DNA from 2 places in the Streptacidiphilus sp. MAP12-20 genome. Region 1 is predicted to be linked to the other one. Evidence: predicted binding sites of a transcription regulator. Region 1 holds the regulator's gene; the other holds the start of a gene.
What was found. Region 1 encodes HspR, which represses chaperone genes until heat shock. Its sites were predicted from a motif close to TTGAGNNNNNNNNNCTCAA; they were not measured.
Positions count from the first base shown of each region.

Region 1 (14,486 bases):
GGGAGATCATGCCGTTGTCCGCCGGGTAGTACGAGGTCTCGCCGCAGGCTCCGGAGCGGCCGACCTTCCCGCAGTAGGTGTTCCACAGCCCGGACTGCTGCTTCGACATCCAGAGCGTGAACTGGGCCGTGGAACCTGAGCCGTCGGACCGGACCACCGGCACGACCTTCTCGTGGGGCAGCCGCAGGCCGGGGTTGTCGGCGGCGACGGCCGGGTCGTCCCAGTAGCCGAGGGCGGAGGTGAAGATCTTCGTCAGGGTCGGCTGGGAGAGCCGCAGATTGGTGACCTGCCGCCCGCCGATGGTCAGGTGGTACATGAACGAGGTGCCGCCCGCCACGATCGGCATGTAGGCGAAGGAGCCGGAGACCGGCCGCTCCGGCGCCGACCCGTCGGTGGGGTTGGTCTGGAACGGGATGTCGGAGACGGCGAAGTCGGCCGTACCGCTGAGGAACTGATGCCGGCCGTCGGAGGACCCCGAGCCGGTGAAGGTGACCTGCATGCCGTACTGCTGCACGTCGCGGCGCCACTGGTCGACGGCGTTGTAGGCCCAGGTGGAGCCGGCGCCCGAGATCGGCACGTAGCCACCGGACGCGAGCTGTGCGGCCCGTGCGGGCGGCGCGGCCGTGACGGCGGAGCCGATCATCAGCCCGGCGAAGGCGGCCGCGCCCGCGACGGCGCGGCAGAGGCGTGGGGTGAGACGGAGTCGGAACATCAGGCGCCCTCAGGCTCGCTGGAGTGATGGGGGTTCGGTGCGGTGGCGCCTGGCGCGACGGGTGCCGCCGGGGCCGGGGCGGCCAGGGCCGCGACCGCAGGGGTCGGGGCCGCCGGGGCTGCCAGGCCGGTCCTGAAACGGGCGAGGTCGCGGCGGGAGGCGCGGTCCGCGCGGCGCAGCTGGCGCTCGGTCAGCTGGCCCGGCCCGCGGCCGCCGATCGCGCGCGCGAGCGCGAAGAGCAGCACCACCAGCGCCATCAGTGCCAGGGCAGTGCCGAAAGCCCGCTCGACCATGGCCGGTTGCGGGGACTTGATGAAGGTGAACACCGCCAGCGGCAGCGACATCATCGGCCCGTTGGTCGGGTCCAGGTTCAGCGCCGCGCCGGTGCCGGCCGTCAGCAGCACCGGCGAGGTCTCGCCGATACCGCGCGCGGTGCCCAGGATGACGGCCGTGGCCAGGCCGGAGCGGCTGCTCGGCAGGATCACGTGCCACACCGTGCGCCAGCGCGGAGCGCCCAGTGCCTCGGCGGCCTCGGTGAGGTTGCCGGGGACCAGGCGCAGCACGACGTCGGCGGCGCGGATCACGATCGGCAGCATCATCACGCTGATCGCCAGGCCGGCGGCCAGCCCCGACTTCTGGAAGTGCAGGATCAGGATCCAGGTCGCGTAGACGAACAGACCGGCCACCACCGAGGGCAGCGCCGTCATCGCCTCGACGATGGTGCGCACGAATCGGGTGAACCGGCCGCGCACCTGGCCGAGGTAGACGGCGCAGGTGATGCCGAGCGGAACGGTCACGGTCAGCGCGATCGAGATCTGGATCAGCGTTCCGGCGACCGCGTGCAGGATGCCGCCGACGCTGATCGGGTCGAGCGGTCCCGCGGCCTGCATGTCCTGGCTGTAGAAGTTCCAGTGCGGCAGGGCGTGCCAGCCCTTCAGCGCGGTGAAGACGAGCACCAGCACCAGCGTGCCGAAGAGCAGCGTCGCGGCGGAGGCCAGCGCTACCGTCGCGAGGCGGTCGCGGACCGCCGGGCCGCTCTCCTCCAGCCAGACCAGCAGGGCGTAGGTGGCCAGAAAGACGACATACCCGGTGACGGCGAAGCCGATGCCACCGGAGAAGGGCGCGAGCTGCCCGAAGAGCAGCGAGGTGAGGCTGGGCGCGGCCGCTGCCGCACCGGCCAGCGCCAGGCCCTCCTGGCGCGCCCGACCGCCGAGGCGGCGGCGTACCGGCTCGGCGGCGGCGTCTGCTGAGGCGGCGGCGTCTGCGGTGGCGGCGCGGACCACCACGGTGGTCGCAGGCTGCGGCGGCGCGGGTTCCTGCGGCGCCCAGGTGTCCGGCTTGTCGAGCATCACGGTCATCGCCTCAGCCCTCGCTCTGCGCGCCGGACCGCGAGCGGGCCACGATCGACGACGCGGTGAAGTTGACCACCAGGGTCAGCAGGAACAGCGCCAGGCCGGCCGCCATCAGCGCGGACATCCCGAAGTCGGAGGAGTCGCCGTAGTGCAGCGCGATCAGCGACGAGACGGAGTTGGCGCCGCTCTGCAGGATGTGGGTCTGGATCTGGAAGACCGGGGAGATGATCAGGTAGACCGCGATGGTCTCGCCCAGCGCCCGGCCCAGCCCCAGCATGGTGCCGCCGATGATGCCGCCGGTGCCGAAGGGCAGCACCACGGAACGGATCATGCCCCAGCGGGTGGAACCCAACGCGTAGGCGCCCTCGCGCTCACCGGCGGGCGCGCGGCTGAACACCTCGCGCATCACCGAGCACTGGATCGGCGCGACCATCAGTGCCACCACCAGCCCGGCGACGAAGGTCGAGGCGGTGTAGACGCTCTGCGTGGACAGCGGCTGGTCCGCCTGCGCGCCGTCCACGTGCAGGAAGGGGATCCAGCCGAACCAGGTGGACAGCCACCGGGAGAGCCCGATGACCTGGCCCTGGAGGAAGAAGAGCCCCCACAGGCCGTAGACGACGGACGGCACGGCGGCCATCAGGTCCACCAGGGCGACCAGGGTGCGGCGCAGCCGGGCCGGGGCGATCTCCTGGATGAACAGCGCGGTCCCGAGCGCCAGCGGAACGGAGACGACGACGGCCACGGCGGCGATCAGCAGCGTGCCGGTGAGCACGGCGGCGATGCCGAAGTGGTGCACGTCGGGCTGCCACTGCTCGGTGGTGACGAAGGACCAGCCCGCCACCTTGAGCGCCTGGACCGCACGCAGCAGCAGGAAGAGCCCGACGGCGGCCATGATGGCCAGCACGCTCAGGCCGGAGCCGCGCAGCAGACCGCGGAAGACCCGGTCGCCGGTGCCGGGGACGACGGACAGCCGTCTGGGTCCGACGTCAGGACGAGGCGCGTCTCCCGCGCCGGTCAAAGCTTCAGGGAGGGCCAAGGTCCCTACGCCCCTTCGTTGCTGGAGTTGTGAGGTCTCAAAGTCGGATGTGCCGGACGGCGCGAGGCGGCGCCGGACGTGGTCCGGCGCCGCTGTGGTGCGCTGATCAGCTGACGGTGACGGTCACCCAGCGGCCGACGGCGTTGAGCTGGCCGTTGCCATAGAAGGCGACCCACAGGCTGTGGCGGCCGCGGGCGAGCGGGGCGATCGTGATCGTGGCGTGGCCGTTGCTCATCCACGCCCAGCCGACCTGGGTCCTGCCGTTGTAGATCCGGACGAAGCCGCTCGCGACGGCGTTCGGGGCGGCGACGGTGATCGCGTAACGCGCCCGCGTGGTGTGGCTGAAGCTCACCGGACCTGAGACGGACAGCGACGGGGTCGCCTTGACGACCGTCGTCATCACCTTGACCGAACCGGCCACGGAGTTGCTGTCACCCGCGTAGGTGACCGTGAAGGTCTTGGCGCCGACCGGGTAACGCGAGGTCAGCACCCAGAAGGTGGCCTGGCCCTTGGCGTCGAGCGCGGCCATGGCGCCGTTGTCGAGCTTGACCTGGCCGGTCGGGACCGGGCGGCCGGCGACCGGGGCGACCATGACGTGGATCGGCGCCCAGGTGCCGAAGACGACCTTGACGGCGATGGTGCCGGTGACGGTGACGGCGGTCTGGGCCGCGCCGACCGTGGCGTTCGCGCTACCGGCGGTGCCGGGGCCGTTGAGGTTCTCGGCGGTCACCATCGCGGTGTACGAACCCGCGGCCAGGCCGGTCAGGTCGACGCTGGTGGTGCCGGCCGGGACGTCCTGCGAGCTGACTACGGTGCTGCCGGTCTTGCTGATCAGCACACGGTAGTCGGTCGCGGTCGCGCCCGCCGGAGCGGTCCAGGCGACGTGGAGGGCACCGACGCCCGTGCTGCTCGCGGTGACGGTGGTGGCGCCCGGGGTGGACGCGTCCAGGCCGGAGTCCTCGAGGCCACCCATCTTCGCGTGGTCCATCGGGTCGGTCGAGCCCTCGTACGCCTCGTTCACGAAGCCGAACTTGGCGATGACGGCCTTGGCCGCCGGCGCGGCGATGGCCGCGGTGCGGGTCGAGTCGCTGACGAAGACGTCGTAGATCGCCTTGTTGAAGAAGACGCTGGTCGGGTCGATGGCCCGGCTCGGCACGACGTTGTAGACGTCGCGGCCGAAGGAGGGGTCGTTGTAGTACGTGGTGGTCGGCGAGATGGTGCCGTCGGCCGCGGTGGTGACCGGGGAGGCGTACACACCGGAACCGGCCTGAAGCTCCAGTGAGCCCATGAAGGCGCCGGCGGTGTGCGCGGTCTTGCTGTGGTCCGGGGCCACCCCGTTGAGCTGGGCGGTCCAGCTGGCGGCGGAGAACGGCATGATGGCGCCGTCCTGGGTGATCGCACCGTCGGCCTGGTTCTCCTGCGTGGGCGTCACGTTGGCGCCGAGCGTCGCGTCGGAGATGCCGAGCGCGTTCTCGAAGAAGGCGCGGGTGCCGGAGCCGGACTGCGGGATGTAGGGGTGGATCGCCACACCGTCGAGGGTGGTGAGGTTGCCGGTGTAGATCTCCTTCAGCTGCTCGATGGTCAGCTGGCGGAGCGCGTCGTTCTTGGCGATGAAGCCCACCGCGTCGCGCGCGAGCGGGATGTAGGTCAGCGCGGTGCCGGCGACCTTCGGCGCGCCGGAGGAGCGGGAGAAGTCCACCTGGCCGGAGAGGTTCACGGTGCCGTCGGCCGCGTTGCCGGACGCGGCGTACTTGCCGCCCGCCAGCGAGTCGGACAGCGCGAGGCGGCCCTTGCCCGAGCCGTTCGGGCGCAGGAAGTGGACACCGCCGGTGCGGGTCTGGATGGTGGACTTCGTGCTGCCGGTGCCCGGCTCGACGGCGTCGTAGGAGGCGAGGGACTTGCCGTCCGCGGCGACCGCGCTGCCGGTGTAGCTCTGGCCGTTGACGGTCGCGCCGGACAGGGCGTTCATCACGTCCTGCGTGGTGTCCGAGCCGACGCCGACCAGTTGGTTGTCCGCTATCGCCCCCGGGTCGGCGTACGCGCTCTGCGTCAGCGCGAGGCTGCCGCCCGCGAGCGTCGCGCAGACGACGGCGGCGGCGAGGGCGGTGCGGGCGGCGTTGTGGGAACGCGTGCGCGTGGAGCGCATGTGGGTCTCCTGCTGACTGGTTGTGAGATGGCCAGTGCTTGCGGGAGACGATTGAATGTGCGGCTGATGTGATGGGCGCCACTACGGGATGAACGCCGCCTGAATGATGGCGGTCCTCATCGGTGGTGCGGGCACTGACCGTTGTTGACGGTCAGTCAGGCCGACTCGGGGTAGGTCAGCGAGGTGTCGGCCCAGTCGAGCGCGGTGATGATGGTGTGTCGGAGCTGGGCGTTGGACCACTGGGTGTCGAACTCGAGCGGAAGCACAGGGGAGACCTCTTCCAGCGTAGTGATCATCGGACTGTGCGAGACCGCCTTGTCGACCAGCAGCACGACGGGCTTGCGTAGGGCCGAAGCCCAGCCCAGCTCCATGCCGACCCCCGCCGAGAGCGGCGAGCCGACGTAGGCGAAGGCGAGGTCGGCGGACTGCATGGCGCGGAACGCGGACGGCGCGCGAAGCCCGGTGCCGATGCCCCGGGTCACCCAGACGTCGTCGTGGTGCGCGCTGAAGACGCTGACGCCGGACTCCAGCAGGGCGTCGCGCAGGGCGTTGATGCGCCCGCGAAGGGCCAGGCTGAAGACGCCGTCCGCGGGGCCGGTGAGGCGCAACGACGGTGCGGCAAGAAAGACGCGCATCGTGCGGCGTGCGTCAGCCGCGATCTCGGCGTCGGACAGCTCGGTCACGATCAGCTCCAACGAGATGGTTGACCGTGCAACGACAGCTCCCGTACGTTGCGGAGAGGCTCGTGCATCGGTCGAACAGAGGTACAGGTGCCGGCGCCGGCAACCCTTGGGGGGATGTCTCGATGGTGCTGGGGGGAACAGGCATGCGTCCAGGAGTTGCCTGTGACATCAAACTGCCGCTCGGTGGCACGAGAGGGCGCTATCCCTCTGAACGGTCGCGACTGAGGAGTCCCAGCTGAGTGGCCTTCACGCCGGCCTCGAAGCGGCTCTCGGCACCGAGATCCTGCATCAGCGAGGCGATATGACGCCGACAGGTTCGCACCGACATGCCCAGGCGACGAGCCACGACCTCGTCCTTGAGCCCCTGAGCCAGGAGTTCGAGCAGCGAACGCTTCAGATCCCCGGAAACGTTCTGGTAGCCGGGGCCCTCGGTGTCGAACGGCTGCGAATTTATCCAGAACTGGTCGAACAGAGCGCAGAGGAAGGAGACGAGTACGGGTTCGCGGACGACCACGGCTCCGAGCGGTTGTCCGGGCTGGCTCCGCTTGGGAATGAAGGCGAGCTCACGATCGAAGATGAACATCCGCTCGGCGAGCTGGTCGGTGGTCCGGATCTCCGCTCCACCCTCCACCATCGCGCTGACGTAGGAACGCATGGCCAGTTGTGTTCTCGTGGTGTGCTGGTAGATCATCCGAAAGCGGACGCCCCGCTGGACGATGCCCAGGTCGAGCGGTAGGGCCTGCTGCAGAGCCGCGGGGTCGCGCTTTCCTCCCGGCTGCATGGTCATGGCGTCCCGGCGGCACTTCGCAGCGGCCTGATTGATCATGAGCTGCACCTCGTCGGGATCCGTGAGGATCTCGAGGCCTCCGGAGACCGTCCCGGACATGGTGCGCCCGAGGTAGGCCGGCATCAGTTGGAGCAGGCGCTCGCGGGCGTCGTCCACGGCGTTCCTGTAGGAACGGATCGCCTCCTCCAGCGGTTGGGCCAGTTTGGCCGCCGCGATCTCGGGGTTGACCGTGACGAGCCATTCGTCGTGGATCTCGTCGGGCTGGAGAAGGCAGTGGGCGACGAGCTCGTCACGGCATCGGGCCACCTTCTCGGAGTCGAGCCCGGTGGCATCCATGGCGCTCTTCGAGTCGAAGCGGCCGTCTGCGAGCGCTCGTCGGTAGACGATGACAGCGTCGCTGCTCAGAGCTCCGGGCATCTGCGGGCCGGTCATTGGCTATATGCCTACCTTGTCCGATTTTATCCTGTGACCACTTCAGGCTTGGTCACTTGTTGCCACTATCGAACACTGACTTGCGTCGGATCCGTACCCCATTGTGGTGGATAGCTGCCCTCCGGTCGGGGGCGCACTCCCCTGACTCTGTCTTTTGTCGACCCCCCCCGGTCATCTAGTGAGAGGAAGTGCTCCATGCGCACTTCGCATCGTTCGTCGTGGAGAGCGGCTCTCGCCACAGGCGTCGCGATCGTAGCTCTAGTTCTCTGTTCCGGTGTGGCTTCGGCTGACACCATTTGGCAGGGTGCGCACGGCACCATAGGCGCAGCCACCAACCCCTGAGCTCCCCGGCCGATCCTCCTCGGCGACCGGGGCAAGCGACAGTTGAGGGGCCGTGCCTCCCCGGACACGGCCCCTCAACTGGAGCAAATTGCTTGGCATGTCACCGCTAGAAACGGCTGCCGGTGGCTCAGCGTCCGCCGTCGTGCCGCCCTTTCGGGCGCCAGACGACCAGTGCGGAGCTCTGCTGGTAGGGCACCAGATCCCGCCGGTACGAGGCGTGCACCGCTGCCGCGGCCGCCTCCGCCGCGCCCTGGAGCTCGGCCACCCGCGCCTGGAGCGCGGCGACCTGGTTCTCCAGCTCGATGATGCGCTTGATCCCGGCGAGGTTGATGCCCTCCTCCTGGGAGAGCCGCTGGACCTCGCGGAGCTGCTCGATGTCCCGCGCCGAGTAGCGGCGCCCCCGACCGGCTGTGCGGTCGGGGGAGACCAGGCCGAGGCGGTCGTACTGGCGCAGCGTCTGCGGGTGCAGCCCGCTGAGCTCCGCGGCGACCGAGATGACGTAGACGGGTGAGTACTCCGTCAGCTGATAGGTCACCCGCACGCCGCGTACCGCGCCGCCGCCAACACTGCCGGTAGGTCCAACACTGCCGTCGTTCACGCCGGGCATCTCACGCCTCCTCCGCTGCCTTGAACAGAGCCGCCCGCGGGTCCTCCGCGGCCGTCGCCTCGCGGTACTTCTCCAGGGCCGACCTGGCGTCGCCCTCCGTCTCCGGGGGGACCGTCACCTCGACCGTCACCAGCAGATCGCCGCGGGTGCCGTCCTTGCGGACCGCGCCCTTGCCGCGGGCCCGCATGGTGCGGCCGTTGGCCGTGCCCGCCGGGATCTTCATGGAGACCGCCGGCCCGCCCAGCGTGGGGACGCGGATCGTGCCGCCGAGCGCCGCCTCGGGGAACGAGACCGGCACCGTCACCGTCAGGTTGTCGCCGCGCCGGCCGAATACCGGGTGCGGCTGTACATGCACGGTGACATAGAGGTCGCCCGGCTGCCCGCCGCGCTCGCCCTGCGCGCCCTTGCCCTTGAGCCGGATCCGCTGCTCCTCGCCGACGCCCGCCGGGATGCGCACCTGCATCGTCCGCGCCGAGGTGGCGCGGCCGCTGCCGTGGCAGACCTCGCAGGGGTCGTCGACCAGCAGGCCGCGGCCCTTGCAGTCGCGGCAGGGCTCGCTGAGCGCGAAGCTGCCCTGGCCCCGGCTGACGTGGCCGGTGCCGACGCAGGTCGGGCAGACCCGCGGGGTGGTCCCGGCCTTGGCGCCGGTGCCCGCGCATGCCTTGCAGGCGGCCTGGCTGGTCATCCGGATCGGGACCGTCGCGCCCTCGACCGCCTCGACGAAACTGAGGGTGACCTCGGACTCGACGTCCGCGCCGCGTCGCGGCTGCGTGGTCGTGCCACGGCCGCCGCGGCCGAAGAGGCCGCCGAAGACGTCCCCGATCCCGCCACCGCCGCCACCGCCGCCGAAGGTGCCGCCCTGACCGCCCGCGCCACCCCCGAAGAGGTCGCCCAGGTCGAAGTTGAAGCCGCCCGCGCCGCCCTGGCCGGTGCGGAAACCGCCGTTGGCGAAGAGCGCGCGTGCCTCGTCGTAGTCCTTGCGGCGCTTCGGGTCGGACAGGACGTCGTTCGCCTCGGAGATCTCCTTGAAGCGCTCCTCGGCGGCCTTGTCGCCCTTGTTGGCGTCCGGGTGGAACTCCCGGGCCAGCTTGCGGTAGGCCTTCTTGATCTCAGCGGTGGAGGCGTCCTTGGGCACGCCCAGGATCTTGTAGTAGTCCTTCTCCACGTAGTCCTTGCCGCTCAAAAGCTCTCCTCCTCACCGCATCGACAGATAAGGGCCGGGGTCGGCCGCCCTGTCGGCACCTGCCGACCGGCGGCCGACCCCGGGCCTGCTACTCGTCCGCGTCACTCTCGCCCTTGGCGGAAGCGGCGGTCTTCTCGGACTTCTGCTCGGCCGAGGCGTCCTCGTCCGCGCCCTCCTCGGCCGCACCGTCACCCGAGCCCGAGCCGCCCGGCTCCGGCTCGGCCACGGCGACCCGCGCCGGACGGATGATCCGGTCGCCGATCTTGTAGCCGGGCTGCAGGATCTGCACGCAGGTCGTCTCGTCCACATCCGCCGAGTAGCTGTGCATCAGCGCCTCGTGCAGCTGCGGGTCGAAGATGTCGCCCTGCTTGCCGAACTGCTGCAGGCCGAGCTTGGCGACGACCGTCTCCAGCGACTCGCCGACCGACTTGAAGCCGCCCGTCAGCTCGTCGTGGTCGCGGGCGCGGCCGATGTCGTCCAGCACCGGGAGCAGGTTCTCCAGGATCGCGGCGACCGCGATCTCCCGTACCGTCACCCGGTCGCGCTCGACGCGCTTGCGGTAGTTCTGGTACTCGGCCTGGAGCCGCTGGAGGTCGGCCGTGCGCTCGGTGAGTTGCTTGCGCAGCTCGGCGGCGGACTCGGTGCCCGCACCGGCCTCCTCCGCGGGGGCCGCGGCCGCGGCGGGCTTGGAGCCCGCCGCGCCGCGTCCCTTCGCGGCCTTGCCGGAAGCGGCGCCGGGCTTCTCAGCGTTGCCCTGCGTCTCCTCCGTCGTCACTTGGCACCGCCCTCGCGCTTCTCGTCGTCGACGATCTCGGCGTCGACCACGTCGTCCTCGGCGTGCGCGTCCGCGTGCGGCGCGTCCGAGGGGGCGCCGGCCGCGGCCGCGGCGTCGCCGCCGGCGTTGGCGTACAGGGCCTGGCCCAGCTTCTGGGAGACGGTGGAGAGCTTCTCGGACGACTCGCGGATGGCCGCGGTGTCCTCGCCCTTCAGCTTCTCCTTGAGCTCCGCGACAGCGGCGTTGACCTCGTCCTTGACCTCGCCGGGGACCTTGTCCTCGTTGTCCTTGACGAACTTCTCGGTCGTGTAGACCAGCTGCTCGGCCGTGTTGCGGGTCTCCGCGGCCTCGCGGCGGCGGTGGTCCTCGTCGGCGAACTGCTCGGCCTCGCGCATCATCCGCGCGATGTCGTCCTTGGGGAGGGCCGAGCCGCCGGTGACGGCCATGCGCTGCTCCTTGCCCGTCCCCAGGTCCTTCGCGGAGACGTGCATGATGCCGTTGGCGTCGATGTCGAAGGTGACCTCGATCTGCGGCAGGCCGCGCGGCGCCGGCGGCAGGCCGGTCAGCTCGAACATGCCGAGCTTCTTGTTGTACGCCGCGATCTCGCGCTCGCCCTGGTAGACCTGGATCTGCACGGACGGCTGGTTGTCCTCGGCCGTGGTGAAGATCTCGGAGCGCTTGGTCGGGATGGTCGTGTTGCGCTCGATCAGCTTGGTCATGATGCCGCCCTTGGTCTCGATACCGAGGGACAGCGGGGTGACGTCGAGCAGCAGGACGTCCTTGACCTCGCCCTTGAGCACGCCGGCCTGGAGGGACGCGCCGATGGCGACGACCTCGTCCGGGTTGACGCCCTTGTTGGGCTCCCGGCCGCCGGTCAGCTCGCGGACGACGTCGGCCACGGCGGGCATACGGGTGGAGCCACCGACCATGACCACGTGGTCGATCTCGGACAGCGCGATGCCGGCGTCCTTGATGACGTTGTGGAACGGGGTCTTGCAGCGCTCCAGCAGGTCCGCGGTCAGCTGCTGGAACTGGGCCCGGGTGAGCTTCTCGTCCAGGTGCAGCGGGCCCTCGGCGGAGGCCGTGATGTAGGGGAGGTTGATCGTGGTCTCCGTGGAGGAGGAGAGCTCGATCTTGGCCTTCTCGGCCGCCTCGCGCAGACGCTGCAGCGCCATCTTGTCCTTGGACAGGTCGACGCCGTGGCCGTTCTGGAACTGCTTGACCAGGTGGTCGACGACGCGCTGGTCCCAGTCGTCACCACCGAGGTGGTTGTCACCGTTGGTGGCCTTCACCTCGACGACGCCGTCGCCGATCTCGAGCAGCGAGACGTCGAAGGTGCCGCCGCCGAGGTCGAAGACCAGAATGGTCTGGTCGTCCTTGTCGAGGCCGTAGGCCAGCGCGGCGGCGGTCGGCTCGTTGACGATGCGCAGGACGTTGAGGCCCGCGATCTCACCGGCCTCCTTCGTCGCCTGACGCTCGGAGTCGTTGAAGTAGGCGGGGACGGTGATCACCGCGTCGGTGACCTTCTCGCCCAGGTAGGCCTCGGCGTCGCGCTTCAGCTTCTGCAGAATGAATGCAGAGATCTGCTGCGGGTTGAAGTCCTTGCCGTCGAGGTTGATCTTCCAGTCGGTGCCCATGTGACGCTTCACGGACCGAATGGTCCGGTCGACGTTGGTGACCGCCTGACGCTTGGCGACCTCGCCGACCAGCACCTCACCGTTCTTCGCGAAGGCGACGACGGACGGTGTGGTCCGGGCGCCCTCTGCGTTGGTGATGACGGTGGGCTCACCGCCTTCGAGGACGCTGACGACAGAGTTCGTCGTACCGAGGTCGATTCCGACCGCACGAGCCATCGTTGAACCCTCCAAAGAGAGGAAGTTGAGCTGAACAGACTCAAGCGTGCCTCAGAAATCCTCTTGCGTCAACAGACATGAGTGTGAGCCGCTCAACTTTATGTCGCCCTTAGGCCGCAAGGGGGCTGATGACGTAGGTCACCCGTGCTTCGGCTGTGGTTTGGGTCATGGAGTCGATACTCTCGGCATGAACTGCGATAAGTTACTGCTGAGTAGAGCTGAGTAGACGTCGCCCCGTAGGTCATGAGGTGGAGCCCCATGCAAATCGCCGCGATCATCGTGTCGCTGGTCCTCGCCGTGGTCGGCGCGGCGCTCTTCGTGCGCGCGATCCTGCAGATCTACGGCTTCGTCCGGCTCGGACAGAAGCTGCCGGCCGGCGCGCGCACCAACGACCCGACGAACCGGACGATCACCGTCGCCCGGGAGTTCCTCGGTCACACCCGGATGAACAAGTGGGGCGTCATCGGCGTCGCGCACTGGTTCGTCGCGGTGGGCTTCTTCAGCCTGGTGCTCACCCTGGTGAACGCCTTCGGACAGCTCTTCGACGCCGACTGGGTGCTGCCGGTCATCGGGAACTGGACGATCTGGTGGCTCTTCGTCGAGTTCATCGGCACGATGACCACGCTCGGCATCCTGACGCTGATCGTGATCCGCCAGCTGAGCAAGCCGAACAAGGCCGGCCGGAAGTCGCGCTTCGCGGGCTCCAACTTCGGCCAGGCGTACTTCGTCGAGGCCGTCATCCTGATCATCGGCCTGGCGATCATGACGCTGCGCGGCCTGGAGGGCGCGCTCAACGGCGTGAACCACTACGAGGTGTCCTACCTCGTCTCGTACCCGCTGGTGAAGGCGTTCTCGGGCGCGTCCGCGTCGACGCTGACGAACATGATCTACCTGACCGCGATGATCAAGATCGCGACCTCCTTCATCTGGATGATCACGGTCTCGTTGAAGACCGACATGGGTGTCGCCTGGCACCGCTTCCTGGCCTTCGCCAACATCTGGTTCAAGCGCAACCCCAAGGGCGAGGTCGCGCTCGGCGCGCTGCTGCCGATGCACTCCGGCGGCGAGCCGATCGACTTCGAGGACCCGGCCGACGACGCGGCCTTCGGCGTCTCCCAGGTCGAGGAGTTCTCCTGGAAGGGCATCCTCGACTTCTCCACCTGCACCGAGTGCGGCCGCTGCCAGTCGCAGTGCCCCGCGTGGAACACCGGCAAGCCGCTCTCGCCCAAACTGCTGATCATGTCGCTGCGCGACCACGCCTACAAGAAGGCGCCCTACCTGCTCGCGGGTGAGGACAAGTCCGGCGTCCCGGCCGCCGCCGCGGCCGAGGCCGAGCGCCCGCTGATCGGCACGGCGGAAGAGAACGGCGTCATCGACCCGGACGTGCTCTGGTCCTGCACCACCTGCGGCGCCTGCGTCGAGCAGTGCCCGGTGGACATCGAGCACATCGACCACATCGTCGACATGCGCCGCTACCAGGTGATGATCGAGAGCAACTTCCCGACCGAGGCCGGGACGATGCTCAAGAACCTGGAGAACAAGGGCAACCCGTGGGGCCTGGCCACCAAGGCACGCCTGGACTGGGTCAAGGAGCTGAAGAAGGAGACCGGCATCGAGGTCCCCGTCATCGGCGAGGACATCAACCCAACCGAGGTCGAGTACCTGTACTGGGTCGGCTGCGCCGGCGCGCTCGAGGACCGGGCCAAGAAGACCACCAAGGCCTTCGCCGAGCTGCTGCACACCGCGGGCGTGAAGTTCGCGATCCTCGGCAAGGAGGAGACCTGCACCGGTGACTCCCCGCGCCGCCTGGGCAACGAGTTCCTCTTCCAGATGCTCGGCGCGCAGAACGTCGAGACGCTGAACGCGGCGCTCGAGGACGCACCCGTGAAGCGGATCGTCGCCACCTGCCCGCACTGCTTCAACACCCTGGCGAACGAGTACCCGCAGCTGGGCGGCCACTTCGAGGTCATCCACCACACCCAGCTGCTGCAGCACCTGATCGACGAGGGCAAGCTGCTGCCGGTGAACCCGGTCGAGGGTCTGATCACCTACCACGACCCCTGCTACCTGGGCCGTCACAACAAGGTCTACAGCCCGCCGCGCGAGATCATGGACAAGGTCCCCGGTCTGCGTCAGCAGGAGATGCACCGCCACAAGGAGCGCGGCTTCTGCTGCGGCGCCGGCGGTGCGCGGATGTGGATGGAGGAGCGGATCGGCAAGCGCATCAACACCGAGCGCGTGGACGAGGCGCTGTCGCTCAACCCCGACATCGTCTCCACCGCCTGCCCGTTCTGCCTGGTGATGCTCTCCGACTCGGTCAACGGCAAGAAGAACGAAGGCGCGGCCAAGGAGTCGCTGCGCGTCGTGGACGTGGCCCAGCTGCTGCTGGAGTCGGTCAAGGCCGACCCGGCCGCGCCCGCCGCCCCGGCGGCGGAGCCGGAGCCGGTCTCGTCCTGAGCGTCTGTGAGTCTGAGCGTCTGTGTATCTCTTGGCGGCCCGTTGGATCCCTGGATCTGGCGGGCCGTCAGCGTTCACTAGGATCTTGTTCCATGACCGATCACATGAACGAAGACATGCG
Region 1 is NZ_JBGCCK010000001.1:17,922-32,407, reverse strand. Features, by position in the region: gene ABIA32_RS00140 (phosphate ABC transporter substrate-binding protein PstS) at 1-712, opposite strand, end outside; gene pstA (phosphate ABC transporter permease PstA) at 712-2,070, opposite strand; gene pstC (phosphate ABC transporter permease subunit PstC) at 2,075-3,100, opposite strand; gene ABIA32_RS00125 (substrate-binding domain-containing protein) at 3,207-5,246, opposite strand; gene ABIA32_RS00120 (hypothetical protein) at 5,402-5,929, opposite strand; gene ABIA32_RS00115 (LuxR C-terminal-related transcriptional regulator) at 6,129-7,133, opposite strand; gene ABIA32_RS00110 (heat shock protein transcriptional repressor HspR) at 7,618-8,097, opposite strand; gene dnaJ (molecular chaperone DnaJ) at 8,099-9,280, opposite strand; gene grpE (nucleotide exchange factor GrpE) at 9,369-10,055, opposite strand; gene dnaK (molecular chaperone DnaK) at 10,052-11,908, opposite strand; gene ABIA32_RS00090 ((Fe-S)-binding protein) at 12,167-14,365, shown strand; gene ABIA32_RS00085 (LamG domain-containing protein) at 14,458-14,486, shown strand, end outside.

Region 2 (14,486 bases), on a different contig from region 1:
GCGCGGCACGGAGTGGACGGTGCCGATGCCGCCGGGGTTGGTCAGCGAGCAGGTGACGCCCGAGAAGTCGTCGACGGTCAGCTTGTTCTGCCGGGCGCGTCGGACGATGTCCTCGTAGGCCTGCCAGAAGCCGAAGAAGTCGAGCGTCTCGGCGTTCTTGATCGCGGCCACGACCAGCTGCCGGTCGCCGTTGGGCTTGGTCAGGTCGATCGCCAGGCCGAGGTTGATGTGCTCCGGCTTGACCAGGAAGGGCTTGCCGTCCTTCTCCTGGAAGCCGTAGTTCATCGCCGGCATCGCCTTGATCGCCTGGACCATGGCGTAGCCGATGATGTGGGTGAAGGACACCTTGCCGCCGCGGGCGCGCTTGAGGTGGTTGTTGATGACGATGCGGTTGTCGATCAGCAGCTTCGCCGGGATGGCGCGGACGCTGGTCGCGGTGGGCATCGTGAGCGAGGCGTCCATGTTCGTCACGATCCGGGCCGCGGGGCCCTTCAGTGCGACGAGCTCAGGTCCTGACGGTGCCTCGGCGGGGGCGGTCACGTTGGTGCTGTCCTTCACGGTGTCGGCAGGTTGGGCCGGAGTGGCCGAAACGCGCTGGGTGGGCGCGACAGGCGCAGCAGGCTTCTGAGTGAGAGGCGCGGCTGCGGCAGCCGGAACGGCTGCGGGGGACGGAGCGGGAGCGGCGGCTACGGGAGCCGGTGCGGGTACCGCTGCAGCGGCCGGGGCCGGGGGCGCCTCGGTCACGACGACGGCGGTGGCACCCGCGGTCTGAGCACCCTGAGCACTCTCGGCACCCTGGGTGTTCTGGGCGTGCTTGTAGTCAGCGAAGAAGTCCCACCAGGCCCGGTCGACCGAGTTCGGGTCCTGGAGGTACTGCTGGTAGATCTCGTCCACGAGCCACTCGTTCGGGCCGAAGGCGGCCCCGGGGCCGGGTTCGGCCGTGGTGGCAGGTGAGCTGTTCGAGTTATGGGGGGACTGTGGCGACACGGCGGCAACCGCCCTCTTCCGCTTCCGTGTGAATGGTGGACAGCGGGTAGTAAGGCTACGCCTCCGCCGCACGTCCGCGCAGGTCCCGCAGAGCAAGCGTCGCCCAGATCACAGTCCGGTCGCAAACAATGGCCGAAAAAGAATGTTAGATCTTGGACGTGATGGGGGATAACGAGAGGCTGTTCGTGCGGCCGGGCGCGGTCGATTCGGGCATTCTTCCGGTTCAGGACTGTGCGTGCGGCAGGATCGCCTGCGCCCGCCTCGGTCCCGGCAGCTGGACCCGGATCAGGCAGCCCTGAGGGGCGTCGGCCACCGCGATGGTGCCGTCGTGCAGCTCGACCGCCCAGCGGGCGATGGCGAGACCGAGCCCGGTGCCGCCGTCGGAGCCGGGTCCCTGGGCGGTGGCCACGCTGCCGCGCCCGAAGCGTTCGAATACCCGGGCCCGGTCGGCGGGGGAGATGCCAGGCCCCTCGTCGGCGACGTCCACCAGCAGCCCGCCGTCCTCGGCGCGTCGGGCCCGCACGGTGACCGTGCCGTCCTTCGGACTGTGCCGGCAGGCGTTGTCGACCAGGTTGGCGACGACCTGGTGCAGCCGCTCCGCGTCCGCGGTGGCGGTGAGCGCGGCGGAGACGTCCAGACGCAGCGCGACGTCCGTGCGGCGCTTGCTGGCGCCGCCGGAGACCGAGCCGTCCACGGTCAGCCCGCGCAGCACGCCCGCGAGGAACGGCTCGACCTCGAAGTCGCGCAGTTCCAGCGCGTCCACGCCGTCGGCCAGCTTGGACAGGTCCAGCAGGTGGGCGACCAGGCGGCCGAGCCGCTCGGTCTGCTCCAGGGCGGCGGCCATCGTGGCCGGTTTCGGCTCCACGACGCCGTCGACCACGTTCTCCAGCACGGCGCGCAGGGCGGCTATCGGGGTGCGTAGCTCGTGCGAGACGTTGGCGATCAGCTCGCGCCGCTGCCGGTCGGCGGCGGCGAGGTCGTCGGCCATGGTGTTGAAGGCGACGGCCAGCTCGCCGACCTCGTCGAGCGAGCGAGTGTGCACGCGGCGAGTGTAGTCGCCGGCGGCCATGGCCCGCGCGGCGGCGGTCATCTCGCGCAGCCCCGAGGTCATGCCGTGCGCCAGCAGCTGGGTGATCAGCAGCGAGGCGATCACCGAGAAGACCATCACCACCCGGATCTGGGTGGAGGAGTTCAGCGCCAGGACCACCATCAACGTGGAGATGCAGACCGAGGCCAGCACCAGCACGTTGAGCCTGGCCTTGACCGAGCGCAGCGGGTCCAGCGGGCGCAGCCCGGCCCAGAACCGCTCGGCCCGGCCGGGGCTCGGCGGCGGCGCCTGCGTGTGCGTCCGCGTCCTGCTCACGACGTCCTCAAGGGTTGGGGGGCCTCACGGGTTGGGGGACTCCAGCGCGTAGCCGACGCCGTGGACGGTGCGGATCCAGTTCGCGCCGATCTTCCTGCGCAGCGCCTTCACGTGGCTGTCGACGGTGCGGGTGCCGGAGGCGTCGGTCCAGTCCCAGACCTCCGCGAGGAGCTGCTCACGGGTCAGCACCGCGCGCGGCTGCTGGGCCAGGCAGGCCAGCAGGTCGAACTCGGTCGGGGTGAGGTGGACGTCGTCGCCGGAGACCCGGACGCGGCGCTGGATGTGGTCGATCTCCAGATCGCCCAGGCGCAGCGTGCCGCCCATCGGGGTGCGCGCGGCGAGCTGGGCGCGCTCGATCCGGCGCAGCAGCACGTTGACCCTGGCGGCCAGCTCGCGCATCGAGAAGGGTTTGGTCATGTAGTCGTCCGCGCCGACGCCGAGCCCGACCAGCAGGTCCGTCTCGTCGTCACGCGCGGTGAGCATCAGCACCGGCACCGGGCGCTGCGCCTGGATCCGACGGCAGACCTCCAGGCCGTCGAAGCCGGGCAACATCACGTCGAGCACGACCAGGTCGGGCTGCCAGGTCTGGAAGCAGTCCACCGCCGTCGGGCCGTCATGGGAGACGGCGACACGGAAGCCCTCCGCGCCCAGTCGGGCCGCGATCGACTCCGCGATCGTCGGTTCGTCCTCGACGACCAGCACTCTGCGCTGGTTGCCCAGCCCGTTGTTCGTCTGCTGCTGTACATCCGTCACGGTCACGCCACCGCCCCCAGGGCCTCGCGTTCGCGGGCCCGAGCTGAATCGGACCCTCCGGTTCGTACGGTTCGTACGGTGCCCCCACCCAGTCACTGCTAGTCGCAGCGTACGGACCGGATGCCCGCTGTGGCAGGCCGTCGTGGGATAAACCGACCCTTCGGGGGGTGGCACGGGCAGAGACCATACCGTGCGTCACCTATACGCGCGAGGACAGGTACACGACATCGGGAGCGCCACGCTCCACATGCACCGGGACCTCAATCACCTCGATCCGGGCAAAGCGGGCGCGCAGCCGCGCCTCGAACTCCCGCGAGTGCGCGGCGCTCCAGACGGCCAGAACGCCCTCGTCGGCGAGCGTCCGGCCGAGCAGGTCCAGGCCGGCCTCGCCGTAGAGCGAGTCGTTGGACTCGGTGACGGTCCAGTCGGGGCCGTTGTCGATATCGAGGCAGAGTGCGTCGTAGCGGGTCTCGGTGGTTCGCAGGTGTTCCAGCAGATCCGCGTGGACGATCTCGGTCCGCGGATCCCCGTGCCCGGTTCCGGCGAAGGGTGCCAACGGGGCGTCACCCTGCGTATGCCATTCGATGATCGCCTGTTCCCGCTCGACGACGGTGATCCGCGAGGGCCGCCGGTCCTGCGCGGCCTCGGCGAGCGAGAAGCCGACGCCGAGCCCGCCGATCAGCAGGTGCGCTCCGCGCGGGGAATCAAGCGCGTCGAGCGCGGCGCTGATGAGCATGCGTTCGGAGCGGCCGTCGGAGGTGTCCATGAGGAAGGTCCCGTTGGCGATGATCTCGAAGTTCGGGCCTCGGCGGCGCAGGGCCACTTCGCCGTGGGGGCCTTCGCGACGGTCGAGCAGTTCGGGGGCGTCGTCGAGGTGCATGGGCTCATGGTGCCTGACTTGCACTGACCGCCGGCGTGCGGATGGCTCTGTGCGTTCGGGGCTCTACCTGGGTGAGTGGCTTGTCGCGCAGTTCCTCGCGCCCCTGAGGGTGATCGCTGAGAGCGAACAGGGCCGGGGAACAATGGTGGGGTCATGAACCTTTAGTCCAGGTAACTCAACTTGAATGACCGGGGAGAGATCATGGCTTCGACTTCCACAACGCTCACCCTGCCGGTGCTGCCGCTCGACGACGACGCGGTACTCCCCGGCATGGTCGTTCCGCTCGACCTTTCCGACCCGGACGTCCGTGCCGCAGTGGAGGCCGCGCAGGCGGCGGTCCGGGAGACGGGGGCGCACGCCCCCGGCATCAGGACGGTGGCGAACGCCCGCAAGGCGCGCGTCCTGCTCGTCCCGCGTATCGACGGCGCCTACGGCGCGATCGGCACGGTGGCGACGATCGAGCAGGTCGGCCGCCTGGCAGACGGCGATCCCGCCGCGCTGGTGCGCGGAGTCCGCCGGGTCCGGATCGGGGCGGGGACGACCGGGCCCGGTGCCGCGCTCTGGGTCGAGGCCGTCGCGGTCGAGGAGACCGCCGTGCCCGAGCCGCTGCCCGGCTCCATCGCCGAGATCGTGCGCGAGTACAAGGCGCTGACCACCACGTGGCTGCAGAAGCGCGGCGCGTGGCAGGTCGTCGACCGGGTCGCCCAGATCGAGGGCGTCTCCGAGCTCGCCGACAACATCGGCTACGCGCCCTTCCTGACCGTGGCCCAGAAGGTCCAGGTCCTGGAGGAGCTGGACCCGATCGCCCGCCTGAAGGTCTCGCTGGAGCTGCTCAAGAACCACCTGGCCGAGGCGGAGGTCCAGGAGACCATCCGCAAGGACGTCCAGGAGGGCATGGAGAAGCAGCAGAAGGAGTTCCTGCTCCGCCGCCAGCTGGACGCGGTGAAGAAGGAGCTCGCCGACCTCAACGGCGAGCCGGATTCCGAGGAGGAGGACTACCGCGTCCGCGTCGAGGCCGCCGACCTGCCCGAGAAGGTCAAGGAAGCCGCCCTCAAGGAGGTCGACAAGCTGGAGCGCTCCTCCGACGCCTCCCCCGAGGGAAGCTGGATCCGCACCTGGCTGGACACCGTCCTCGAGCTGCCCTGGAACACCCGGACCGAGGACGCCTACGACATCGCCGGCGCCCGGGCCGTGCTGGACGCGGACCACTTCGGTCTGGACGACGTCAAGGAGCGCATCGTCGAGTACCTGGCTGTGCGCAAGCGCCGGGCTGATCGTGGGCTCGGGCTGGTCGGTGGCCGTCGCGGCGGTGCCGTGCTGGCGCTGGTCGGTCCTCCCGGCGTCGGCAAGACGTCGCTGGGCGAGTCTGTCGCACGGGCGATGGGACGCGAGTTCGTCCGGGTCGCACTCGGCGGCGTCCGTGACGAGGCGGAGATCCGTGGCCACCGGCGTACCTACGTCGGCGCGCTTCCCGGCCGCATCGTGCGGGCGATCAAGGAGGCCGGCTCGATGAACCCGGTCGTGCTGCTGGACGAGATCGACAAGGTCGGCTCGGACTACCGCGGCGACCCGGCGGCGGCGCTGCTCGAGGTCCTGGACCCGGCGCAGAACCACACCTTCAGGGACCACTACCTGGAGGTCGAGCTGGACCTCTCCGACGTGGTCTTCCTGGCGACGGCCAACGTGCTGGAGGCCATCCCGGAGCCGCTGCTCGACCGGATGGAGCTGGTGCGCCTGGACGGCTACACCGAGGACGAGAAGGTCGTCATCGCCCGTGACCACCTGCTCCCGCGTCAGCTGGAGCGGGCCGGTCTGGGCGCGGACGAGGTCGTCCTGGACGAGTCGGCCCTGCGCAAGCTCGCCGCCGAGTACACGCGTGAGGCCGGTGTCCGCACGCTGGAGCGCGCGGTCGCGCGGATCCTGCGCAAGGTCGCGGCCCAGCAGGAGCTCGGCGAGGAGGGCGCGGAGCTGCCGCGCACCGTCGGCGAGTCCGACCTGCGCGGCCTGATCGGCCGGCCGCGGTTCACCCCCGAGCACGCGCAGGAGCCGGAAGAGCGGCGGACGGCGGTGCCGGGCGTCGCGACGGGTCTTGCGGTGACGGGCGCGGGCGGCGACGTCCTGTTCGTCGAGGCCTCGCTGAACGACCCGGAGACGGGCAGCAGCGGGCTGCAGCTGACGGGTCAGTTGGGCGAGGTCATGAAGGAGTCGGCGCAGATCGCGCTCAGCTTCCTTCGGTCGCACGGCGCGGAGCTGGAGCTGCCGGTCACGTCTCTGCGTGAGCGCGGCGTCCACATCCACGTCCCTGCGGGCGCGGTCCCGAAGGACGGCCCGAGCGCGGGTGTGACGATGACGACAGCCCTGGCCTCGCTGCTGTCCGGCCGGAAGGTGCGACCGGATGTCGCGATGACGGGCGAGGTCTCGCTGACCGGCCGCGTGCTGCCGATCGGCGGCGTCAAGCAGAAGCTGCTGGCAGCGGACCGGGCAGGCATCACAACGGTGCTGATCCCCTCCCGCAACGAGGCGGACCTGGACGACGTCCCTGCGGAGGTCCTCTCCCGCCTCACCGTCCACGCGGTCTCCGACGTCCGCCAGGTCCTGGACCTGGCGCTGGAGCCGGCGGTCTCTCTGAGCAAGCCTGAGCAGGTGGCTGCGTAAGCAGCCAGGGGTGCGGGGCTCTGCTTGATCAACTGCGCGCGCGAGCAACCACCCAGTGCGGATGGCCCTGCTCGTTCGTCGGGTCACCACGCAGGGTGGCTTGTCGCGCAGTTCCCCGCGCCCCTGACGAGCTACCGCAAAGTGCCTGTGTGCGGGTCCCTGGCGGTCAGGCAATACAGCCCAGCTGCCGGGTCTCGCATGACGATCCAGTGCGGGTACTCCGCAACGAAGCTCGCGCCCAACTTCTCGTGTGCGGTCCGTGCGGCCCAGCGATCCGCGCAGGCGAAGTCCAGGCGGGCCCCCGTCGCACGCGGCTCGTCCAGCCGCTGGAGGAGGATGCGGACCGGCAGTTCCGCCGGGGGCTTGGCCACCCGGAACTCCGGCCGCGATCCCGTCAGGATCGGCCAGCCCGTCAGCTCGCCCCAGAACGCCGACTCCGTCTCGAACGCCTCCGGCGCGATGTCGATGGAGACCTGATCGAGGCGGGTGTTCTCGAACACCGGTGGTCGCACCGCCTCACCCGCCCAGGCGCCCACACAGAAGTGCTGACCCGACGGCGAAGACAGCACCGCCCAGTCGCCGTGGTCCGCGACCAGGCGTGCGTTCAGACCCGCCGCCCGGTCGATCCATCCCCGGACGTCCTCGACGTGGAAGTCCAGGTGCGCACCGGACCCACCCTCGCCCTGCAGCTTCACGGCGGCGTCCGCGCCGTCACCCGGCAGCAGCGTCGCGAACTCGTCGTCCTCCCCGCGTCGCGGGCTCAACGTCGTCCCGGTCACCGCGGTCCAGAACTCCGCCGCCTGCTCGAAGCGGTCCCGTGGTCGGTCGACGAAGGCGTACACCCAGCGGATCATGCCTGCTCCTCCCCAACGCGCTACCGGCCGAGCGTAGCCTGCGTCACAGTGCTGTCCCGGCCAGAACCGGAGGGTCCGAAGGCGCGTTCCCACTGGGGACAGGAGACCTGCGAGAATGCGACGGTTCCGAGACCGTCGGCGAAGTATGGGTGGGTGCAGAAGATGGGCGCACGTGGCTCGCGGAGTGCAGCCGTGGACGTGGCACCAGGGGCGAAGCGGAAGCGGAACCTGGAGCTGTTCCTGCTGCTGTTCGCGATCGTCGTGTGCGTGTTCGCGGACATCAACGCCGAACTCGGCCTGAACGGCAAGCTGCCCAGTGGCTTCCTCATGCAGGTGCTCGGCCTCTCGGCCATCGCGGTGGTCGCGCATCTGGTCGTCCGGCGCTGGGCGCCCTACGCCGACCCGCTGATCCTGCCGATCGCGGTCCTGCTCACCGGCCTGGGTCTCGTGGTGATCCACCGGCTCGACGACTCCTACGCCAAGGTGTACCGGTCGACTCCTGCGGCCCCGAACCAGGTGATGTGGACCGGCATAGCCGTCGTGATCTTCGCCGCGCTGGTCATCCTGATCAAGCACCACCGGCAGCTGTCCCGGTACACCTACCTGCTGATGGCGGGCTCGCTGATCGCTCTTGTGGCGCCGGCGTTCTTCGGTGGGGACGTCTACGGTGCGCGTCGCTGGATCCGGCTCGGCCCGCTCTCGTTCCAGCCGGGTGAGTTCACCAAGCTCGCGATCATCGTCTTCTTCGCCAGCTACCTGATGGCGAACCGCGACGCGCTCGCGCTGGTCGGCCGTAAGTTCATGGGCGTCGCCCTGCCGCGCGGCCGGAACATGGGCCCGATCCTCGTCGTCTGGGCCGTCAGCCTGGTCGTCCTCGTCTTCGAGTCCGACCTCGGCACCTCGTTGATCTTCTTCGGCGCGTTCATCATCATGCTGTACGTCGCCACGGAGCGGACCGGGTGGGTCGCCCTCGGTGCGGTCATGGCGATCGGCGGCGCGGTCGCGGCCGGAACGCTGGTCACTCACGTCACCTACCGCGTGAACAACTGGCTCGACCCGATGGCCTACTACGGGAACCCCTCTCCGACGGGGTCCTCCCCGCAGCTGGCCGAGTCGCTCTTCAGCCTCGCCCACGGCGGCCTGCTCGGGACCGGCCTTGGCCGGGGCGAGTCCTGGCTGATCGGCTTCGCCGGGCGCAGCGACTGGATCCTGGCCACCATCGGCGAGGAGCTCGGCACGGCGGGGATCATGGTCATCCTGGTGCTCTATGCGGTCATGGCCCAGCGCGGCCTGCGGACCGCGGTCCGGCTGACCGACCCCTTCGGCAAGCTGCTGGCGGCCGGCCTCGCGGCGGCGCTCGTGCTGCAGGTCTTCGTCGTCGCCGGCGGTGTCGTCGGCCTGATCCCGCAGACCGGCAAGGCGCTCCCGTTCCTCGCGCAGGGTGGTTCCTCCACCGTCGCGAACTGGCTGATGGTCGCGCTGCTGATCAAGCTCAGCGACGCGTCCGGCCGCGCCGAGCTCGAACCCAAGCCCGACCCGGCCGAGACCCTGACGATCTCCGCCGAGGAGATCGCCCGTGCCCGCGCGGAGATGGAAGAGAGCGGCTGAGCACCGGCAGCTCTCAGCGGAAGATGCCCGTGTGGCCGAGCGAGTAGCGGCCCGGCTGCGGGTAGACGCAGAGCCCGTGTGGGCCGTCGCCGACCGGGATCTTCGCCAGCAGCTTGCCGTCCGCTGTCGACATCGCGTAGACGACGCTGCTGTAGCGGCCGGAGAGCCAGAGCACCTTGCCGTCGGCGGAGACCCCGCCCATGTCGGGGCTGCCGCCGCCGGGGATCCACCACTTGTGGACCAGTTGGCCCGTCGCGAAGTCGAGCACCGAGACCGACCCCTCGCCGCGGTTGGAGATGTAGAGGCTCTTCGAGTCGCGGCTGACGTACAGGCCGTGCGCGCCCGCGCCGGTCGGCAGCAGCTGCGGCTTGGAGAAGGTGTCGCCGTTCAGCTCCCAGACGCCGTTGGCCATCATGTCGGCGACGTACCAGACCTTGCCGTCGGGCGAGATCTTGACGTCCTGAGGCATCGAGCCGTTCATCGGGATCTTCTGCTTCGCGATGATCTCCATCTTCGCGGTGTCGACCTTGAGCAGGTCGCCGGAGAACTCGCAGGAGACGATGAAGTACTTGCCGTCGGGAGAGAAGTCGGCGTGGTTGACGCCCGCGCACTGGGACGGGATCGCCTTGACCGTCTTCATCGTGTGCGCGTCCCGGAAGACCAGCTGGTGGTCGGCGGAGGCCATGACCACGGCGTACTTGCCGTCCGGGGTGAAGTAGAGGTTGTACGGGTCGTGCACGTCGACCGTCTGGCCCGCCTTGCCGGTGGCCGGGTCGATCGGGGTGAGCGTGTTGCCGAGGTCGTTGTTGACCCAGAGGGTCTTCAGGTCCCAGGAGGGGACGACGTGCTGCGGTTGGTCGCCGACCGGGATCGTGTCGATCACCTTGTAGGTCGCCGGGTCGATGACGCTGACCGTGTTGGTGAGCGTGTTCGGCACGTAGACCCGGGAGGGGAAGTTCTTCACCACCGGCGAGAGTTCGTTCGGCCGGTCGGCGGCGTAGACGTCGGTGGGGGAGAGCGGCGGCGGCATTCCCGGCAGGTAGGCGTCGCCGCTCTTCGCCTGCTCGGCGGTCCCCGCCGTCGGTGAGTCGACCGCCGGCTTCGCGGCGGGCTTCTGGACGGTGTTCTGCGTCGGGCTGCCGCCGGAGGAGCAGGCCGTGGTGACCAGCAGCGTGGCGGCGCTCAGTGCGGCGGCGGTGGCGAGGTGGTGAGTGCGCATCAGCTCAGCAGCTCCGAGGTCGTGACAGCGCTCAGTCCGCGCTGGTGCAGGCCGTCAAGGATCCCGGGCAGGGCGGCCACGGTGCCGCTGTGCCCGAAGTGCAGAGAGACCACGGACCCGGCCCGCGCCTGGTCGAGCACCGTCCGGGTGACCGCGGTGGCGCCGGGGTCCTGGTAGTCGAGCGAGTCGACGTCGTAGGAAAGGCAGTGCGCGTACCCGGCGCGGCGCGCCTGGGCGGCGACGGCGGGGGTGCAGTCCTGCGCCTGCGAGGGACGGAACCAGGTCCCGATGCTGCCGGTCAGCTCACGCAGGCGCTGCGCGCAGCGGGCGATCTCGGCGTACGCCTCCTCGGCGGGGAGCGCGGAGATGGCGCGGTGGTTCTGGGTGTGGTTGCCGAGCTCGTGGCCGCCGTCCAGGATCCGCTTGGCCAGCTCGGGGTAGGCGTCGAGCCAGCTGCCGACGGCCATCACGGTGACCCGCGCGTGCGCCCGCTCGGCCTCGGCGAGCAGGCTGCGGGCGATGGCGGGGTCGCCCTGGCCGTGGAAGGTGAGCGCGAGCCGGTGCGTGGTGGTCGGCCCGGACTGGATCTCGAAGGGGAGACCCTGGGCAAGCGCGGGGCCTGCGGACGCGCTCGGGCTGCCGATTGTGCCGGGCACGGCGGCGTGGCTGGGCAGCGAATCGGTGCCGCGTGTCGCACCCTGCTTCGTGCTGCTCGCGCTCGCGCACGCGCCGAGCAGGGAGGCGGCGGCGCCGAGCGTGGCGCTGCGCAGGACGGTTCGTCGGTCCAGGGGGCTCACTGTCCCGACGATATGCAGAACGTCACATATCCGCGCGCCGAGTACCTGACGGACGATCGGAGTGCGGCAGGCCGACCGATCGAGGAGAACAGGTGCTCACAAGCGACCGTAAAGAGCTCGACTACGGCGTCCCCGGACTCCGCCTCGCCCTGGGCGAGGACGGCATCGCCGTGCTCACCCTCGACCGGCCGGAGAAGCGGAACGCCCTCACTCGGGCGCAGTGGGCCGCGCTGCCGCAGCTGCTCGACCGGCTGGCGCGGGAGCCCGGCGTTCGAGTGCTGCTGCTGACCGGCTCGGGCGGGGCGTTCAGCGCCGGGGCGGACATCGGCGAGCTGGCCGGCGTCTACGCGAGCCCGGAGGCGGCGGACGAGTACCACGCGATCAACGTCGCGGCGGAGACCGCGCTCGCGGACTTCCCGCACCCGACCCTGGCGGTCGTCGACGGTCCCTGCGTGGGCGGCGGCTGCCAGCTCGCGGTGGCCTGTGATCTTCGGTTCGCCTCGCGCGGCGCGCGCTTCGGGATCACCCCGGCGCGTCTCGGCATCGTTTATCCGGCGGTACCCACCGCGCGGCTCGCACGCTTGCTCGGACCGGCTCGTACAAAGTATCTGCTGTATTCGGCCGAACTGGTGACGGCGGACCAGGCACTGGTCTTCGGCCTCGTCGACGAGGTGGCGGAGGATGCGGCAGCGCTGGACGCTCGGGCGCTGGCCTTCGCCCACGTGCTGGCCGGCCGCTCGGCGCAGACGCAGGGCGCGGTCAAGGCGGTCGTCGACGCGACCGTCACGGGCGGCGACCCGCAGGCTGCGGTGGCAGCGTGGGAGCGCGCCTCCCGCACCTCCCCTGACGTCCCCGAGGGCCTCGCCGCGTTCTTGGAGCGCCGCGCGCCCCGCTTCTAGCGCAGAGGCTCAGTTGCAACCACCCAGGGGCGCGGGGCTCTGCTGATTTGCGCCTCCGGCGCGTGGGCGCGACAGGTCACGACGGTGGGCCCGTTGCACTCTCCCCAGGGGCGCGGGGAACTGCGCGACAAGCCACCCGCGAGGTAGAGCACCGAACGCACAGGGCCATCCGCACGGGGGCACCTCCCGGCCGAAGGCTGGGGGAGGGTGGTTCCTCGCGCCCCTGAGTACCGGCGTGGCAGCACCGGCCGGGAGCAGCCGAAATATAGTGTTCTGTCCGTTTCATGCCTCAAGGACGAACGGACGACCCGATGGCCAGTGGAGTGAGCGGGAACAGGGCCCCGAAAGGCGGACGCGGCTTCGTCGCCGAGCTGAAGGACGCCGTCAACGGCCGCACGGCCCTGCTCGTGGTGGCGGTGCTCCTGCTCCAGTTGGGGTTCATCGTGTCCTACATCGGCGCCCTGCATCACCCCTTCCCCGACAAGGCGTCCATCGGCGTCGTCGCACCGCAGCAGGTCAGCGCGCAGACGGTGGCCGGGTTGAACGGGCTGCCCAAGCACGTGCTGGACGCGAAGCCGGTCGCGGACGAGGCGGCAGCGACCAAGGAGATGACGGACCAGAAGCTCTACTCGGCACTGGTGGTGAACCCGGCTGGCACGCAGGACAAGCTGCTGGTCGCCAACGCCTCAGGGCCGGCGCTGGCCACGGCGATCAGCCAGGTCGTCACCGCGGCAGAGAAGCAGCAGGGCCGGACCATCGCCGTCAGCGACGTGGTGCCGCTGGCCGACGGGGACGCCGAGGGGCTGTCCGGCTTCTACCTGGCGATCGGCTGGTGCGTCGGCGGGTACCTCGTCGCCTCGCTGCTCGGCATCAGCGCGGGCACCCGGCCGGCCAACCTCCGGCGGGCGGTCATCCGGCTGGGCGCACTGCTGCTCTACTCGATCGCGGCCGGCATCGGCGGAGCGGTGATCGCGGGCCCGATCCTGAACGCGCTGCCGGGCAGTCTGATGGCCCTGTGGGGTGTCGGCACCCTCGTCGTCTTCGGCGTCGGCGCGGTGACGATGGCGCTGGAGTGCTTCTTCGACGTCATCGGCATCGGGATCGCCGTGCTGCTCTTCGTGATCCTCGGGAACCCGAGCTCCGGCGGGGTCTTCCCGCCGCCGCTGATGCCGGCCTTCTGGCGGGCCATCGGCCCATGGCTGCCGAACGGCGCCGGCACCAGCCTGAACCGCTCGATCGCCTACTTCGACGGGACGGCGATCACCAAGCCGCTGCTGGTGCTGATCGCCTGGGTCGTCGTCGGCGTGGCCGCGACGCTCGTCGCCACGGCGATGAGGCCACGCGGCGGCCGTCCGGACCTCGCCAAGGCCGACTCGCCGAACGCCCGAGCCTCGACGGCGAGCGTCCCGTCCTTCTGAGGTCGTTCGGCCGCAGAACCCGAAGGGGCCCGCGGTCCCGCCTCTCCACATCTCCGTGGAGCGGCCAGGCCGCGGGCCCCTTCGTTTGCGTTCAGCCGGTCGGGACTACTTCTTGCTCCAGATCAGGAACAGTCCGTAGGCCACCGCGCTCGCGCAGGCGCCGAAGCAGATCACCGCCGCGCCGAGCGAAGCGGTCGCCGCCCCGCCGGAGACCCGCTCCTTGCGGCTCAGCGCCGCGATGCCGGCGCAGAACGCACCGACCACGGCCAGCGTGATCAGCAGACTCAGACCGAAGGTGCTGCCGAGCGCAGCCCACTTGATGCTCATCTCGGATCGTCTCCTCAGGCCGCGACGGGCGTGGTGGCGGGGGTGGTCGGCGGGACCTCGGTCGCGAGGGAGATCTCCTCGGCGACGACGTTGCCGGCGTCGACCTTCTGGCGACGCGACAGCAGGTAGATCCAGGTCGAGAAGCCCGCTCCGAGGACGGCCAGCGCGATCTCGCCCCAGGCGCCCTGGTCGGCCAGGAGCACGCCCAGGCCGCCGACAGCGCCCGCGGCCGGCAGCGTGAGGCCCCAGGCGTAGGCCATCTTGCGCGCCGTCGACCAGTGCACGACGCCGTCGGCGCGGCCCTTGCCGGCGCCCATGATGCCGCCGGAGCAGACGTGCGTGGTGGACAGGCCGTAGCCCATGTGCGAGGAGGTCAGGATGACCGTGGCCGCCGCGGTCTGCGCGGTGAAGCCCTGGGCGGGCTCGATCTCGGTGATGCCCTTGCCCATGGTGCGGACGATGCGCCAGCCGCCGATGTACGTGCCGGCCGCGATCGCCACGCCGGAGGCGAGGATGACCCAGAGCGGCGGGTTGGCGCCGGGGGCCAGCGAGCCTGCCGTGATCAGGGTCAGGGTGATGACGCCCATGGTCTTCTGCGCGTCGTTGGTGCCGTGCGCGACGGAGACCAGTGCGGCCGAGGCGATCTGGCCCGCCTTGAAGCCCTTGGTAGTGGTGGCCGCGTCGCTCTTGCGGGTCGCCCTGTAGGCCAGCTTGGTCGCGCCCCAG
Region 2 is NZ_JBGCCK010000006.1:143,923-158,408, reverse strand. Features, by position in the region: gene ABIA32_RS10090 (multifunctional oxoglutarate decarboxylase/oxoglutarate dehydrogenase thiamine pyrophosphate-binding subunit/dihydrolipoyllysine-residue succinyltransferase subunit) at 1-987, opposite strand, end outside; gene ABIA32_RS10085 (ATP-binding protein) at 1,211-2,350, opposite strand; gene ABIA32_RS10080 (response regulator transcription factor) at 2,375-3,103, opposite strand; gene ABIA32_RS10075 (spermidine synthase) at 3,303-3,983, opposite strand; gene lon (endopeptidase La) at 4,185-6,638, shown strand; gene ABIA32_RS10065 (VOC family protein) at 6,770-7,492, opposite strand; gene ABIA32_RS10060 (FtsW/RodA/SpoVE family cell cycle protein) at 7,685-9,100, shown strand; gene ABIA32_RS10055 (hypothetical protein) at 9,114-10,319, opposite strand; gene ABIA32_RS10050 (polysaccharide deacetylase family protein) at 10,319-11,116, opposite strand; gene ABIA32_RS10045 (enoyl-CoA hydratase/isomerase family protein) at 11,266-12,015, shown strand; gene ABIA32_RS10040 (DUF3533 domain-containing protein) at 12,327-13,433, shown strand; gene ABIA32_RS10035 (hypothetical protein) at 13,539-13,760, opposite strand; gene ABIA32_RS10030 (anion permease) at 13,775-14,486, opposite strand, start outside.
Region 2: lon (endopeptidase La) is a predicted target of HspR. The motif match lies at 4,144-4,162, and genes of this name have one in related genera.